3 regions of the Rhizobium sp. 862_C5_N1_2 genome follow, and region 1 is predicted to be linked to each of the others. Evidence: riboswitches for the same ligand, from Rfam matches in the RefSeq annotation. Region 1 holds a riboswitch; each other region holds the start of a gene.
What was found. A riboswitch is a leader RNA that binds a small molecule or an ion and turns the genes downstream of it on or off. The one in region 1 is predicted to bind FMN.
Positions count from the first base shown of each region.

Region 2: linked by a shared signal. The riboswitch ahead of ribB (3,4-dihydroxy-2-butanone-4-phosphate synthase) and the one ahead of ACD590_RS13405 (6,7-dimethyl-8-ribityllumazine synthase) in region 1 are both predicted to bind FMN.
Region 3: linked by a shared signal. The riboswitch ahead of ribN (riboflavin transporter RibN) and the one ahead of ACD590_RS13405 (6,7-dimethyl-8-ribityllumazine synthase) in region 1 are both predicted to bind FMN.

Region 1 is NZ_JBPWPT010000001.1:2,653,063-2,656,330, reverse strand. It holds gene ACD590_RS13415 (LysR family transcriptional regulator) at 1-47, shown strand, start outside; gene ACD590_RS13410 (VOC family protein) at 193-882, opposite strand; gene ACD590_RS13405 (6,7-dimethyl-8-ribityllumazine synthase) at 1,057-1,491, opposite strand; FMN riboswitch at 1,570-1,712, opposite strand; gene ACD590_RS13400 (SRPBCC family protein) at 1,956-2,402, shown strand; gene ACD590_RS13395 (GCG_CRPN prefix-to-repeats domain-containing protein) at 2,636-2,947, shown strand; gene ACD590_RS13390 (hypothetical protein) at 3,062-3,268, opposite strand, start outside.
Region 2 is NZ_JBPWPT010000001.1:2,244,692-2,247,959, forward strand. It holds gene ACD590_RS11310 (SDR family oxidoreductase) at 1-538, shown strand, start outside; gene ACD590_RS11315 (hypothetical protein) at 574-714, shown strand; gene ACD590_RS11320 (glucose 1-dehydrogenase) at 809-1,591, shown strand; FMN riboswitch at 1,784-1,982, shown strand; gene ribB (3,4-dihydroxy-2-butanone-4-phosphate synthase) at 2,109-2,744, shown strand; gene ACD590_RS11330 (SDR family oxidoreductase) at 2,830-3,268, opposite strand, start outside.
Region 3 is NZ_JBPWPT010000001.1:1,389,244-1,392,511, forward strand. It holds gene lon (endopeptidase La) at 1-1,016, shown strand, start outside; gene hupB (DNA-binding protein HupB) at 1,223-1,498, shown strand; FMN riboswitch at 1,624-1,778, shown strand; gene ribN (riboflavin transporter RibN) at 1,863-2,771, shown strand; gene ACD590_RS07035 (esterase-like activity of phytase family protein) at 2,855-3,268, shown strand, end outside.

The DNA of each region.
Region 1 (3,268 bases):
CATTTTCAGATTGGATAACGTCGCAGATCTCTTCCGCATCTCAATGACAGCTTCTGGCGGATCGCAATCCTCGAACTGACGTCGGCAAGGAGATCGGTGAATTTGGTGAGGCATAGACACGATAAAACATTTCGGTATGGCGCGCGCCATACCGAAATGCCCTTGCTTCTCAGAGGATGTTGCCGCCTTTGCCTATAAGGGCAGCTGCTTGCCGGCCTGTTCGCTGACCATGTATTCCGCGTACCAGTCCGGCCAGCCTTCGTCGTGCTTGCCGCCGTTTCGCTTCTCGTGTTCACCATGGGCAGTTGCCGCACGGCGGAGTGCTGACGCAAGCTCGGTCGACGTCGTGAATTTCGTCTCGTCGGCGTCGATGCGCCCCGGTAGCCGCGTGGTGACTTCCTGGAACAGCCAGCCGTTGCCGTCGGGATCCTTGAATGAGGCGAAGGAGCGATAGCTGCGGTGATCGGGATCGCGGCCGGCGATCCGCAGTCGGCCGAACAGATAGGGTTCGTCCTTGCCGGCATAGACGCCGGCAGCGTCATGGAACACTTCGCTCACCTCGATGCCGCGGGCGATGAGATCGCGGCGGGCGGCCTCGATGTCGGAGACGATCAGGTAAAGCCCCTGGGCGGAACCGGGGGCCGCGGCGGTGACGTTCTTGCCGAAGATGATCGCGCAGCCGGAGCCGGGCGGGGTAAACTGAATTACACGGAAATCGGCATCATTGGCGAAGTCGGCGTCGAGCCGCCAGCCCAGGCCGTCGTAGAAACGTTTGGCACGATCCACGTCGGAAACAGGGATGACGACCACCTCGAGCTTGGTGTCGACGGGCTGTGTTCTCGGGGTCTCAATGGGGGTTTCACTGCGCATTGCATTGCTCATCTTCAGCTCCTTGGGGTTTTGGATGCGTTAAGAATGGCGATACATGTCAGTGGCCAGTGGACCACAGTGCGGTGAGGCCGTCGAATCAATTATTCTGTCTGATTTGGCCGTGTAGCGGAGTTGTATCGAAGCGGCGGGACTGTTCCCGCCGTCTTCTGTTCGTCGAACCGCTGACTACGCGGCAAGAGCGGCGCGGGTTTTGCCGATCGTCAGAGCTGCCTTTGCCGCTTCACGGCCTTTCTCGATGAAGTGCGCGCGGTAGATCTGCTTGTGATGCTCGGTTTCCTGATACTGGTGCGGCGTCAACGACACCGACAGGACCGGCACGCCCGTATCCATGCCGGCGCGCATCAGCCCATCGACGACGGCCTGGGCGACAAATTCGTGGCGGTAGATTCCGCCGTCGACGACGAAGGCGGCGGCAATGACGGCGCCGTAACGCCCGGTTGCCGCAAGATCGCGGGAAAGCAGCGGCATCTCGAATGCGCCGGGAACATCGAACACGTCGACCTGCTCGGGCGGAACGAGCTGGTAGAAGCCATCAAGGGCGCGGTCGACGATGTCGGCGTGCCAGCTGGCTTTGACGAAGGCGTAGCGGGTGGGTGTCACGGTAATCTCCTTTGGCAAACAGACACATCACCCAAGGCGATCACGAACGTCCCCGACAGCCGTAAGGGCGGCAGGAACGCACGTTCTCTTTCATCCGGACTATGACCGTCGGCTCAGGCATCTCACCTGATCTGCTGACCCTTCCTGAGAAGGCGCTCGCGGGCTCGCAATCAAAATTGCATACCGCCGGTAGGGACTTTCACCCCGCCCTGAGAACGGCACGAACAATAGGGGGAAGGCGGCGGGCTGGCAATAGGTCGAAATGCTTTCGCGGCCGGAGCTGGATCAGAGCTCCCCAAGCGGCGATTTCGCTCGTTCGTCGATGGCGACCGGCAATCCCTCTTGCGGAGGAGAGGCATGCGCCTACATGCTCTCTGTGAGGACATCTGGGTCAGAAATACCACGACAAGACAGGACGCGCTGTCTCCGCCTGGGCGGGGCCGTGACAACCATGGGAGAGAGTGATGCCAGAATCTTTCGTCGTTCACCGCGAGGCGCATATCGCGGCGCCGCCGGCCGCGGTGTTTGCGCTGATGACCGATCCGGAGAAGATCCTGCGCTGGATGGGAACGGAAGCGCAGGTCGAGCCGCAGCCCGGCGGACTCTATCTCGTCAACGTCACCGGCGCCCGCTTTGCACGCGGCTCGTTTCGTGAGGTGGTGCCGGTTCATCGCCTTGCCTACAGCTTCGGCTGGGACGGCAGCGAGGTGGTGCCGCCGGGGTCGAGCCTGGTCGAGATCGACCTGATCGAGCAGGGGGGCGGAACGCTGTTGCGGCTCACCCATAGCGGTCTGCCCAGCGCCGATCAATGCGCCGGCCATGCGGAAGGCTGGGCGCATTACCTCGGGCGGCTGACCGAAGTCGCCGCCGGGCGTGATCCAGGTCCTGACCCTTTTTACGGCAGGACGTAGCCCAGCGTTTCCGCCTTCAACATCGCCCGCTGCCAGAACAGGATGATTTTAGGCTGGATCTGCCAAAAGTCTGAATTCTGTTCTAAATTAAAGAGTTAGGGCATGAGGTCGTCCGAAAACCGCTCACACTTTTCGGCATCATGCTCCAGCGCCAAACATGAACGCGCAGTTCATCTCCAGTTCAATTTAGCGGCCATAAAGTGGGGACGGCTGGATTGAAAATGGAGTTCTCGATGAAAGCGCTTTCTATCGCGGCCGCCTTGCTCGTTGGCGGCCTCTCGATCGGCACAGCTGAGGCGACGCCGATGGGGACAATCAATGTCCAGAGCAATGTCACAAAGGTCGACTACGCCTGCGGTCGCGGCTGGCATCTGACGCGCTGGGGCGAATGCCGGCGAAACTGGAGACGCCCGCCGCCGGTAGCTTTCTACGGTGGTCCGCCCCGCTGGGGCTGGGAGCGGCGTCACCGGGATTGGGATGATGGCCCGCGCTGGCGCCATGAGAGGCGCTGGGATCGCGACCGGCGTTGGCGGGATGACGACTAAAGGTCTCGCTTAGATGTAATGGATGAAGGCCGGAGCGATTTTCGCCCGGCCTTTTCTAATGAAACAGCTTCGCCGACGCTGACAGCCAGCGTTCTCCCGATTTGCCCGAGAGGGTCAGATCCTGCCGACGAGCCAGTGCTTGTCGTCGATCAATTCCTCGAGCTCGATGGGATCCTTGACGCCGAATTCGAACCATTCGACGAGTTCTTTCGCCTTGCGGCTGCTCTCCTCCGCCGTCAGCTCGACCTGATACCTTTCGCACCATCGCCGAAGGATCGACGTCAGCAGCGTCATGTCATTCCCATCCAGCGGGTCTTTCGG
Region 2 (3,268 bases), 410 kb from region 1:
AATAGCACGGACAGAGGCAGATCTCGGCGCATTGACACTTGCAGTCAACGCGGCGGGCATCGCTAACGCGAACGCGGCGGAAGAGATGGAGGAGGACCAATATCAGACGTTGATGGATATCAACCTGAAAGGCGTCTTTCTTTCCTGCCAGGCCGAGGCTCGCGCCATGCTGAAGAATGGACGCGGCTCCATCGTCAACATCGCTTCCATGTCGGGTGTGATCGTAAACCGAGGGCTGAGCCAAGCGCACTATAACGCCTCCAAGGCGGGCGTGATCCATATGTCGAAGTCTATGGCGATGGAATGGGTCGACCGCGGCATTCGCGTCAACACCATCTCCCCCGGATACACGGCAACGCCCATGAACACCCGTCCGGAGATGGTTCATCAGACCAAGCTCTTCGAAGAGCAAACGCCAATGCAGCGAATGGCAGCAGTGGACGAGATGGTAGGCCCGGCAGTGTTCTTGCTGTCGAATGCGGCAAGCTTCGTGACCGGCGTCGATCTTCTCGTCGACGGCGGTTTCTGCTGCTGGTGATGGCGAGGCGAAAGCTCATTGTCGGCAACTGGATAATGAACGGTCTCGCTTCCTCCCTAGCTGAGATCGAGGCGCTGAAGGGAATAACGGGCAAGACGGCGTGCGATATCGTCGTCTGCCCGCCCTTCACGCCGATCGAACGGGCTGTCGAACGGACGGCGCCCAAGACTGCCTGAATTCGCCAAGATTATCTCGGCAACCGCTTGAGCTCCAATAATCATCGCAGGGCAGGTCACGCCCAGATTTGCTGTTTACCGGGAAGGAAAGAGCATGAAACGCTTCGAAGATAAGACGGTCGTGATCACGGGAGGCAGCCGCGGCATCGGCGCTGCCATCGCCAGACGCTTTGCGCGCGAAGGCGCCAATCTCGTCGTTTCGGCCAACGAGGAGCTGGTCCACGGCGTTGCCGAACAGATCCGGGCCGAAGGCGGCAAGGCGATCTCCTTCATCGGCGACGTTACCGACAAGGCAAGCGTCAAGGCCCTCTACGATGCCGCCGAGAAGGAATTCGGCTCGGTCGACGTCTCGATCCAGAATGCCGGCGTCATTACCATCGCCCGGGTCGAGGACCTGACCGAAAACGAGTGGGACAAGGTGATGGCCGTCAACACCAAGGGCGTCTTCCTCTGCGCCCAGGAGGCGATATCAAGAATGCGCAAGCACAAGCGCGGCGGCCGCATCATCAACACCGCCTCCGGCCAGGCCCGCGACGGCTTCATCTACACGCCGCATTATGCCGCCTCGAAAATGGGCGTCGTCGGCATCACCCAGAGCCTGGCCAAAGAAGTCGCGACCGAGAAGATCACCGTCAACGCCTTCTGCCCCGGCATCATCGAGACCGACATGTGGGCCTACAACGACCAGGCCTGGGGCAAGCTGCTCGGCAACTACGCCCCCGGCGAACTGATGAAGGAATGGGTCGAGGGCATCCCGATGAAACGGGCCGGCTCCGGAGAGGATGTCGCCGGCCTGGTCACCTTCCTCGCCAGCGATGACGCCGCCTATATCACCGGCCAGACGATCAATGTCGACGGCGGCCTGATCATGTCCTGATGCATGTCGCCTAAAAGTGCGCAGTGGTTTGGGACAACGACATGCATGGAAGGACCAAACCACCAACCAAGCACTGAAGGCGAGCCGGTCGTCGCCTCCATGTGAACAGTGTGTCCATCGGCGTTAGGGCAGCTTTGCATTTTTGCCCGGTCGACTGACCTTGCCATCTGCCTATTTTTGATCCTATCTTTGAAATGTTCTCAGGGCGGGGTGTAATTCCCCACCGGCGGTATCAGGAGTGATCCTGGAGCCCGCGAGCGCTTCCGGCACCACAGCGCCGCGCGTCTTTCAGACGCGCAAACGACGCTGTAGCACTTTGAATTGCTGGAAGGTCAGCAGATCCGGTGAGATGCCGGAGCCGACGGTATAGTCCGGATGGAAGAGGACAACACGGGCAGTCGCACTCCATCACGGAGTCCGCTGACGTTTGTTCGCCCAAGGGCAGAAGGCTCGCTCACGGATTGAGCCGAGCAGACCATGTCAGTACGCTGACATAACCCTTGAAAGGCCAGACAGCATGACTATCGCAACAATTGAAGATGCCATATCAGCCATTGCCAGCGGCAAGATGGTCGTCGTCGTTGACGACCAAAACCGGGAAAACGAAGGCGATATCGTGGTCGCGGCCGATGCCGTCACTCCGGAAACAATCGCCTTCATGATGACCCACGCCCGCGGCCTCGTCTGCATTGCCATGGAAGGCGAGCGCCTCGATGCGCTCGATATTCCGCTGATGGTGCCCAACAACACGGAATCGCACAAAACCGCCTTTACGGTCTCCGTCGATTATCTCAAGGGCACGACGACGGGCATCTCGGCTGCCGACCGCGCCGCCACCGTCCGCGCCCTCGTCGACGATCGCGCAAAGCCAGATGAATTCGCCCGCCCCGGCCACATCTTTCCGCTGCGCGCCAACCCCCGCGGCGTGCTCGGCCGCCCCGGCCATACCGAAGCCGCCGTCGATCTCGCCCGCCTCGCCGCAAGGGTCCCCGCCGGCGTCATCTGCGAAGTCGCCAACGACGATGGAACCATGTCCCGTCTGCCCGAACTCACGCTCTTCGCCGAACGCCACAACCTACCCCTCGTCACCATCGAGGATCTGGTCGCCTACCTCGACCGCCAGGCGGAAGGAGACATACGCGAAGTCGCCTGATCGATGCCTTAGTTGCGGCGGCATAGCCCGCCGCAACAAAGAACGTGCCGCAGCGATAACCTGACGGCACCTTCCCTTGCCGGCCCTATGTCCGGCTGATCGAAACCCCACCATCTGCAAGCATCGCCGTGCCGGTCACGAAGCTCGACATGTCGGAGGCGAGGAAAAGCGCCGCATTGGCGATCTCTTCGGGTTGCGCCATGCGTTTCAGCGCATGCAGCCCCTCCACGAAGGCGAGCACTTCCGGCGTGGCATCGGGCGCGTTGGTGATGCTGGCGGGTGTGTCGGTGCCTCCGGGAAGCAATGCATTGACGCGGATCTTCTGCGCTCCGAGTTCAGCGGCGAGCACCTGCACGAAGCCGATCAGCCCCGCCTTGCTCGCCGCATAGGCGGCCATGCCAGGCATGCCGACGGTGTGGCCGACGAAAGTCGAGGTGAAGATCAGCGATCCGCCGCCTTTTCCCATCGCCGCCGACTGGTGCTTGGCGCCGAGGAAGGCGGCGGTGAGATTGGTCTCGATCGTC
Region 3 (3,268 bases), 1.3 Mb from region 1:
TGATGTTCATCACGACGGCAAATACGCTGAATATTCCGGCGCCCCTGATGGACCGCATGGAGATCATCCGTATCGCCGGCTACACCGAGGATGAAAAGCGCGAAATCGCCAAGCGGCACCTGCTTCCGAAGGCCATCAAGGAGCATGCGTTGCAGCCGGAAGAATTCTCGGTCAGCGACGACGCCCTGATGGCGATCAGCCAGCAGTACACCCGCGAAGCCGGCGTCCGCAACTTCGAACGCGAACTGATGAAACTCGCCCGCAAGGCGGTCACCGAGATCATCAAGGGCAAGACGAAGGCCGTTCATGTGACGGCTGCCAACATCTCCGACTACCTGGGCGTCCCGCGCTTCCGCCATGGCGAAGCCGAGGGCGAGGATCAGGTCGGCGTCGTGACCGGTCTTGCCTGGACGGAAGTCGGTGGTGAGCTGCTGACCATCGAAGGCGTGATGATGCCGGGCAAGGGCCGCATGACGGTCACCGGCAATCTGAAGGAAGTCATGAAGGAATCGATCTCGGCAGCGGCCTCCTATGTTCGCTCGCGCGCTGTCGATTTCGGCATCGAGCCGCCGCGCTTCGACAAGAGCGACATCCACGTGCACGTGCCGGAAGGCGCGACGCCGAAGGATGGCCCCTCGGCCGGCGTCGCCATGGCAACCGCGATCGTCTCGATCATGACCGGCATCCCGGTGGACAGGCATGTGGCCATGACCGGTGAAATCACCCTTCGCGGTCGTGTGCTGCCGATCGGTGGTCTCAAGGAAAAGCTGCTCGCAGCGCTTCGCGGCGGCATCAAGAAGGTGCTGATTCCGGAGGAAAACGCCAAGGACCTGGCGGAGATTCCCGATAACGTGAAGAACAACATGGAGATCATCCCGGTATCCCGCATGGGCGAGGTGATCAAGCATGCGCTGATCCGGCGACCGGAGCCGATCGAATGGGACGGCACGGTAGAAACGCCCGTCATCGCAACGGTCGAAGGCCTCGATGAGACGGGCGCAACCATAGCGCATTGAGTGGCCTTTGCCACATTTACGCCCAATTGGGGCAAAACACGCAAAAAGGCTGGCGGAAACGCCAGCCTTTTTTGTGAAAACGTCATGTAGACGCTTGCTTTTCCTTGATTTGCAGGGCTTTTGGGTTTTCGGCGGGCCTGATGAAACCTATTCTGCGCCTAGCTTACTTTTGAGTCGTTTCATACCATTTAGAAAGGGGTGGAAACATGAACAAGAATGAACTCGTGTCCGCAGTAGCCGAAAAGGCAGGACTGACGAAGTCTGACGCGGCTTCCGCTGTTGACGCGGTTTTCGACGTTGTCCAGGCTGAACTCAAGAACAAGGGCGACATCCGCCTCGCGGGTTTCGGCAGCTTCACCGTTTCTCATCGTGCCGCAACGAAGGGCCGTAATCCGTCGACGGGCGCTGAAGTCGACATTCCGGCTCGCAACGTGCCCAAATTCACGCCTGGCAAGGGCCTGAAGGACGCCGTCAACGGCTGATCTGATATTATCCGTCAGCCGGAAACGAGACCGGTTGTGAAGGATTTGAGAGGGGTTCGGCTTTGCCGGACCCCTTTTGCTTTTAGGAGCACTCTTGCCGCCGCGCGGGCTTTGATCTACGACATTTCTGTTCTCAGGGCGGGGTGAAACTCCCCACCGGCGGTAAGAGTTTCGGCTCGAGCCCGCGAGCGCCTTCCCTCATGTCCAAGCGGGGGAAGGGTCAGCAGATCCGGTGCGATTCCGGAGCCGACGGTTAAAGTCCGGATGGAAGAGAATGAGTGTCGGACGTGCGAAGAGCGGGGATCCGCGATGTCGCTCGTGTCCGTACCTCATGCGTCCTGATTTATGTTGGTCCCTGTTTTGGATGAAAGACATGAATCAGACTTCCCTTGCAGTCTCGCCGTCCCGCGCCGTTGTCGGTGCACTCTGGATGGTGCTTGCCGGCATTGCTTTTTCGCTTCTCAACGTCGTCACCCAATGGCTGACGATGAAGCTTGCCTTTCCCTCGGCGTCGGCTGCCTTCTGGCAATATGGCTTCGCCTTCCTGTTTTCGGTGCCGTTCCTTAAGAGGCTCGGCCTTGCGGCGATGCGCACGCACTATCCCTGGCGTCACCTAGCGCGCGTCGCGCTTGCCGCGCTCGGCGTCGAGGCCTGGGTCGCCGGCCTTGCCGCCGTGCCGATCTGGCAGGCGATCGCACTGGTGATGACCTCGCCCTTCTTCATCATTCTGGGTGCCCGGCTTTTCCTCGGTGAGCGCGTCGGCCCGGCCCGCTGGGCCGCGACGGCGGCGGGTTTCACCGGAGCGATGATCATCCTGCAGCCATGGTCGGACGGCTTTGGCTGGGCGGCACTCCTGCCTGTGCTCTCGGCGCTGCTGTGGGGCGCCTCGTCGCTGATCACCAAAAGCCTGACGGGCATTGAACGACCGGAGACGATCACCGTCTGGCTGCTCGTTCTGCTGACCCCGATAAACGGCGGGCTGGCGCTTGCGGCAGGTTTTGCAGTGCCGACGGGCGCAACCCTTGCCCTGTTCCTGCTGGCGGGGCTGCTGACCGCCGCAGCGCAGTATTTCCTGACGCTTGCCTATGCCGCAGCCGATGCCGCCTACGTCCAGCCGTTCGACGATCTGAAGCTGCCGTTGAACGTGCTGGCCGGTTGGCTGTTCTTTGGCTATGCGCCGGCGGGTTACCTTTGGCTGGGAGCGGCTCTCATCCTGTCTGCCTCGCTCTTCATCATGCGAAACGAGATGCGCCGGGAGCGCAAACCAGCCTGACGCGCTCAGGTACAAAAAGTCGATTCTGTCATGCCTCTGTCATGTCGCTCGCGCAGAAAACTCCTGTTTCGAATGTTCGACACATGGGGGATTTCATGACAATTTCATCGCGCAAGGCAGCGCTTGCTGCCGTGCTTCTCGCATCCGTTGCCTTTCCTGCCACGGCCGAACCGGTTTTCAACCGCATCGCTTCCTTTCCGGTTGCGCAGAACCTGCCGGCTGACAAGGACACGCTTTCGGTAAGCTCCGCCGAAATCATCACCGCGACCGACGATGGCAACACGCTGGTCTATAGCGACAGCCCGCTCGGCGCGATCGGCTTCATCGACATTACCGATGCCAAGGCTCCGAAGGCCGGCGGCGCGGTGATGATGGACGGCGAGCCGACATCGGTCACCTCGAGCGCCGGCAAGGCGCTCGTTGCCGTCAACACTTCCGAAAGCAAGGCGAAGCCCTCGGGCCGTCTCGCCATCGTCGACGTGGCGACCAAGAAGATC